Pontimicrobium sp. SW4: one gene and its partner. The protein of the gene in region 1 interacts with the protein of each later gene in a pairwise test. Links are inferred from orthologs where the notes say so. Each region holds a gene or a part of one and is shown in the gene's direction. Other genes may lie near its edges.

Evidence for each region.
Region 2: the proteins of topA (region 1) and ABGB03_RS09260 interact in binary tests that used the Escherichia coli proteins (3 or more experiments, as listed by UniProt). The link is inferred for Pontimicrobium sp. SW4 from one-to-one orthologs.

The regions. Positions count from the first base shown.
Region 1 is NZ_CP157199.1:2,522,675-2,526,115, reverse strand. Bases 184-3,286 are described here. They hold topA (type I DNA topoisomerase), read left to right. Parts: upstream 184-543; coding sequence 544-3,030; downstream 3,031-3,286. Other genes in these bases: ABGB03_RS11715 (formimidoylglutamase), read left to right, coding at 3,034-3,286; ABGB03_RS11725 (hypothetical protein), read left to right, coding at 184-424. In the rest of the region: more of ABGB03_RS11725, read left to right, coding at 1-183; more of ABGB03_RS11715, read left to right, coding at 3,287-3,441. UniProt on the Escherichia coli protein: Releases the supercoiling and torsional tension of DNA, which is introduced during the DNA replication and transcription, by transiently cleaving and rejoining one strand of the DNA duplex.
Region 2 is NZ_CP157199.1:1,977,898-1,981,020, forward strand. Bases 261-3,045 are described here. They hold ABGB03_RS09260 (YigZ family protein), read left to right. Parts: upstream 261-1,238; coding sequence 1,239-1,853; downstream 1,854-3,045. Other genes in these bases: ABGB03_RS09250 (HAD family phosphatase), read left to right, coding at 261-377; ABGB03_RS09255 (EamA family transporter), read left to right, coding at 374-1,237; ABGB03_RS09265 (thioesterase family protein), read right to left, coding at 1,850-2,248; dnaA (chromosomal replication initiator protein DnaA), read left to right, coding at 2,452-3,045. Outside these bases: more of ABGB03_RS09250, read left to right, coding at 1-260; more of dnaA, read left to right, coding at 3,046-3,123.

The DNA.
Region 1 (3,441 bases):
AACAGATTTGAATAATTTACAAAAAGATGACTTATTCTATTATTACAAGGGTGAGTTTATAGGTAAAATTTTTACGCTAGGTATTGTATATTCTTTAATTGCCGTAATTGCTCAATGGTTATTTATTATACCATATATATATGCTTTTGTGCCTTTATCATTTTTTGCTGTGGTATTTTCTAATAATCCTGAATTAACCGAAACAGAAATCGTAAAGATTAGTTTTAGTTTAGGAACAAAAAAATGGTTGCTAACTTTTGGGTTACTATTTGTTACTGGTATTTTAGGAATGCTTGGTATTATAGCCTGTGGTATAGGCTTGCTTTTTACAATATCAATAATGTATCTTCCAGTGTATTTTGTATATCGCGATGTTGTAGGCTTTGAAGATGATAGCGAAATAATGAAAATTGGAACCGAATAAAATGACTAATTACAATGTTTTAAAACCTGTCTAGTGCAGGTTTTTTTTATGAGCAAAAGCAAACTAAAATTTGCAAATAAAAAAAATCGTCTACATTTGTACCTCTAAAAAAATGAATAATGGCGAAGAATTTAGTGATTGTAGAGTCACCTGCTAAGGCAAAAACTATTGAAAAATTTCTAGGTAAAGATTTTAAAGTAGAGTCCAGTTATGGACATATTTCAGATTTACCATCAAAGGAATTAGGTGTAGATGTTGAAGGTGATTTTAAGCCTAAATATAAAGTTTCAAGCGATAAAAAAGCGGTAGTAAAAAAATTAAAAGACTTAGCTAAAAAAGCTGATATGGTTTGGTTAGCAAGTGATGAGGATCGTGAAGGAGAGGCTATTGCTTGGCATCTTGCAGAAAATTTAGGATTAGACAAAGAAAAGATAAAGCGTATTGTTTTTCATGAGATTACTAAAGCTGCTATTCAAAAAGCAATTGAAAATCCAAGAAGTATAGACTATAATTTAGTTGATGCACAACAAGCACGTCGTGTATTGGATAGAATTGTTGGTTACGAATTATCACCAGTACTTTGGAGAAAAGTAAAAGGAGGTCTGTCTGCAGGACGTGTGCAATCAGTTTCTGTTAGATTGATTGTAGAGCGTGAAAGAGATATTCAAGCGTTTACCCCTGAAGCATCTTATAGGATAGATGCTGAATTTTCCAACGAAGAAGGTCAGACATTTAAAGCGAAGCTTCCAAAAAACTTTTCTACTAAAGCAGAAGCTCAAAAATTCTTAGAAGCAAATGCAAATGCTGATTTTAAAGTTGCTGATTTAGAGAAAAAACCAGCAAAAAAATCACCAGCAGCACCTTTTACAACATCAACATTACAACAAGAAGCTTCTAGAAAATTAGGTTTTTCAGTAAGCAGAACGATGAATAATGCACAACGTTTATATGAAGCTGGTTTGATTACGTATATGAGAACAGATAGTGTAAATTTATCTGACGAGGCTAGAAAAGGAGCACAAGCTGAAATTGAAAATGCATTTGGAGAAAAATATAGTAAACCAAGAAATTATAAAGGAAAAACAAAAGGGGCTCAAGAGGCGCATGAGGCTATTCGTCCTACCGATTTTTCACTACACACAGCTAATGTAGAAAGAGATCAAGCACGTTTATACGATTTAATTTGGAAACGAGCTATTGCATCTCAAATGAGCGAAGCGCAATTAGAAAGAACCAATGTAAAAGTTTCAGCCTCTACACACAGTAGTTTGTTTTCTGCAAATGGTGAAATGATAAAGTTTGATGGTTTTTTAAAAGTTTATTTAGAGAGTACTGATGATGAAGATGTTGAACAAGAAGGGATGCTACCAACGTTAAAAGTGAATGAAATTCTTTTAAACAATTATATTTCGGCAACAGAACGTTATACAAGACCTCCAGCAAGATATACCGAAGCTTCTTTAGTAAAACAATTAGAAGAGCTTGGTATTGGTCGACCATCTACATATGCACCAACTATTTCAACGATTCAAAATAGAAAATATGTTGAAAAGGGAAGTGTTGAAGGTGAACCACGAAACTATGTGCAACTTATTTTAGAAAACAATAAAGTTTCAGAAAAACAATTGATCGAAAAAGTAGGTTCAGATAAAGGGAAACTTGTTCCAACAGATATTGGAATGATTGTTACCGATTTTCTAGTAACCCATTTCGAATCTATTTTAGATTATAATTTTACTGCAAAAGTTGAAAATCAATTTGATGACATTGCAGATGGCAAAGAAGATTGGACAGAAATGATGAAAGATTTCTATAAAGAGTTTCATCCAATAGTAGAAGATGTTGCTGCCAATGCCGAAAGAGAATCTGGAGAGCGTGTTTTAGGAACAGATCCTGAGACTGGACGTCAAGTAAGTGTGCGTTTAGGAAAATTTGGACCTATGGTTCAAATAGGAACTGTTGATGATGAGGATAAACCATTATTTGCTAGTTTGTCACCAGAACAGCAATTAAATACTATTAGTTATGAGGAAGCCATGGATTTATTTCAACTTCCCAAAGCATTAGGTAATTATAAAAATGAAGAAATAGAAGTTAATAATGGACGTTTTGGGCCTTATGTAAAGTTTGGTAAAAAGTATGTGTCGTTACCAAAAGGTGTAGACCCTTTGTCTGTGGAGTTAGATGATGCTATAGAACTTATAAAAGAAAAAGAAAAGGCAGATGCACCTATATATATGTATCAAGATTTACCAGTTCAAAAAGGTAAAGGACGTTTTGGACCATTTATTAAGTGGAACAATATGTTTATTAATGTTAATAAAAAGTACGATTGGGACGATTTATCTGACACAGATATTGTTGAGTTGATTGAAGATAAAATTCAAAAAGAAAAAGATAAACTAATTCATCATTGGGAAGCCGAAGGTATACGTGTTGAAAAAGCACGCTGGGGAAGACATAATGTAATACAAGGAAAACTCAAAATAGAATTGCCTAAAACGGTAGATGTTTCTAAATTTACACTTGAAGAGGTGCAAGATATTATCGAAAAGAATGTACCAAAGAAAAAAACAAGAAAAAAAGCAACCACCAAAAAGAAATAGCACATGAACTTAAATTTTCTTTCACCAGTTCAAGACTTAGTTTTAGCACACAACGAATTACTCTCAAACCAAGTCTTAGGAAGAAAATTAAAGATTCACTCAAAACAACATGGGATGCCAGATTTAACCAATGTTAAAATGGCAATTGTTGGTGTGCTTGAAAATCGTAATGATATTAATTATATAGGTGAAGAGTTTCAATTAAGTGAAATTAGAAAATCTTTATACTCACTATTTCCTGGAAATTGGCATTATACAGTTGCAGATTTAGGCGATATTTTAAAAGGAGATTCCGTTGCAGATACCTACTTTGCTTTACAAGAAACCATAATTACTTTATTAGATAATAATGTTATACCTATTATAATAGGAGGTAGTCAGGACTTAACGTATGCTAATTATCGAGCTTAC
Region 2 (3,123 bases), 540 kb from region 1 along the record:
ATTTTCCTGAACATAGATTACAGTTTATTGAGCAACTTGCTATAAAAAACTACTACAAGCTTATTTTATTAAGTAATACTAACGATTTACATATTGAAAAAGTAATTGAAAATATGAGCTTATCGCGTTATAAGCGATTTAAAAATTGTTTTGACAAGTTTTATTTATCTCAAGAAATTCATTTAAGTAAACCAAGTAATACCATCTATGAGTTTGTGCTGAATGAGAACAATTTAGCCCCATCTGAATGTCTGTTTATTGATGATTTAAAAGAAAACACTGATGCAGCCTCAAAGCTTGGAATCCATACCTGGAATTTAACTCCAGAAAGAGATGACATAACCCATTTATTTACCACTAAGAAGCATTTATTTTGATATATCTCATACTCAGCATTTTTGCATCAACTGCTATTTTTGTAGTGTTCAAGCTATTTAATCGTTATAAAATAAATACGTTTCATGCTATTGTTACTAATTATATAACTGCTTGTATTTGTGGACTTATTAGCTACGAATCTTCAATTAACACCTCAGAAATTTTTAACTCAAAATGGTTTTTGGGTGCTATATTATTAGGATTTCTTTTTATATCAGTATTTAACTTAATGGCTTTGACTGCACAACGCAATGGTCTATCTGTAGCTTCGGTAGCCAGTAAAATGAGTGTGGTTATTCCTGTAATATTTGGACTGTATGCTTATAATGAAAGTGTTAACTTTCAGAAAATATTTGGAATTATTTTAGCGCTTATTGCGGTCTATCTTACAGCTATAAAAGCTAAATCTTCCATTAGTTTAAGACAAGGGTTGTTTCTTCCTTTTATACTCTTTTTAGGCTCAGGAGTTATTGATGCATCTATAAAATATTTAGAAACAACGTATGTCCAAAAAAATGGTATTCCTATATTTTCAGCTACCATATTTGGCTGTGCAGCAATTATAGGCTTGCTTATCTTAACATATAAAGCAATAAAACAAACATTTAAATTTGAAATAAAGAACATCTTTGGAGGTATTGTTTTAGGAGTTATCAACTACTATTCCATTGTCTTTTTATTAAAGGCATTGCAATTTGAAGGCCTTGAAAGCTCAACTCTATTTACTGTTAATAATGTTGCAATTGTTATGGTATCAACACTTGTTGGCTTGTTTTTATTTAGAGAATCAATTTCAAAAAAGAATTGGATAGGAATAAGTTTAGCTATTGTTTCTATTCTATTAGTAACTTTGGCATAATTTGGAAATTAACGATACATACAAAACCATTACAAAACCGTCTAAAGAAGTTCTGTTTAAAGATAAGAACAGCAAATTCTTTGGGTATGCTTTTCCTATAAATTCTGAAGACGATATTAAACTCCATATAGAAACACTAAAAAAACAACACCATTCTGCAAGACATTGGTGCTATGCTTATCAATTAGGAACTGAAGATTATGTTTACAGAGCAAATGATGATGGTGAACCAAATAATAGTGCAGGAATGCCTATTTATGGTCAAATTCAATCTTTTAACCTTACCAACGTCCTTATTGTAGTAGTTCGATATTTTGGTGGCATAAAACTTGGTGTTGGTGGTTTAATTAATGCTTATAAAACAGCGGCTCAATTAGCTTTGGAAAATTCTAAGATTATTGAAAAAACCATTAATAAAGATTTCCTTATTAAGTTTGATTACAAAAATATGAATAAGGTCATGCGAGTGATAAAAGAAAAACAACTAAAAATTACTAATCAAAAATTAGAATTAGATTGTCAAATCCATATTTCGGTAAGAAAAAAAGAGGCGAAACCAATTTTTGATGCTTTTGACCAAATATTTGGAGTCGAAATAAGTGAGTTTAACGATTAATTTTGCAGTTTGTCTAAAATAAATTTTGGGCACCTTGTAGGGCGATTCGTCTTCATATTAATAAAAGCTAAAATTGTGTTTCCTAAAGTTAAAATTTCTCCTTCTTCATTTGTGATTTCATAATCAAATTCTATGGTCGCGGTTGGCGATTTTTTCAATATCGTCTTTACACAAATTACATCATCATAACACGCCGATTTTTTATATTTCAATGATAATGAAATCACCGGAAGCATGATGCCGTCTAGCTCCATCTGCTTATAGGACACACCCAAAGACCTCAGCCATTCTATTCTTCCAATCTCTAAAAAGTTTGAATAATTTCCATGATACACCACACCCATTTGGTCAGTCTCACCATATCTAATACGAATTTTTGTCTCGTAGTTTTTCATAAAATATAAAAGGAAGTTTTAAAATAATTTTGTACATTCATGCGGATTTAAACATGAGAAAAAAAAACTGAAAATTCAATAGATATCTATTTTTTTTTTAGAATTTTGTTCACATATTTGTCGTGTAGAAAACAAACAGAGAAAACCCCTATTCTTTAAATTTTCTACTAACCAACAACAAACTATTAATTTTACAACGAAGAATGAGTGTAACTGCGCAATCGGTATGGGATAATTGTCTTGAATTTATAAAGGATAATATACAACCGCAAGCATACAAAACATGGTTTGAACCAATTTCCGCAGTAAAGCTAACCGATAATGCTTTAAGTATTCAAGTTCCTAGTAAGTTTTTCTATGAATGGCTAGAAGAACATTATGTAAAAATATTAAAGGTAGCTCTAACCAAAGAACTTGGTGAAAGCGCAAAATTGGTTTATGTCATAAAAATGGAAAACACTTATGGCAATAAACAACCATTTACCGAAAAAATTCCTAGTTCAAATAGAAGCGGTTTAAAATCTCAAGATCTTGATGTTCCTTTAAATAATAAAAGCCCTGAACTTAAAAATCCATTTGTAATTCCTGGAATTAGAAATGTTAAGATTGAATCTCAATTAAACCCTAACTATAGTTTTGAAAACTTTTTAGAAGGCGATTCTAATAGATTAGCCAGAAACGCAGGTTTAGCAGTTGCTAATAAACCTGGTGGAACCTCATTTAATCCATTATTAATTTTTGGTGGAGTTGGTTTAGGAAAAACCCATTTAGCGCATGCTATTGGTGTAGATATTAAAGATAAATATCCTGAAAAAACAGTTTTATATATTTCAGCAGAAAAGTTCACGCAACAGTATATAGACTCTGTTAAGAAA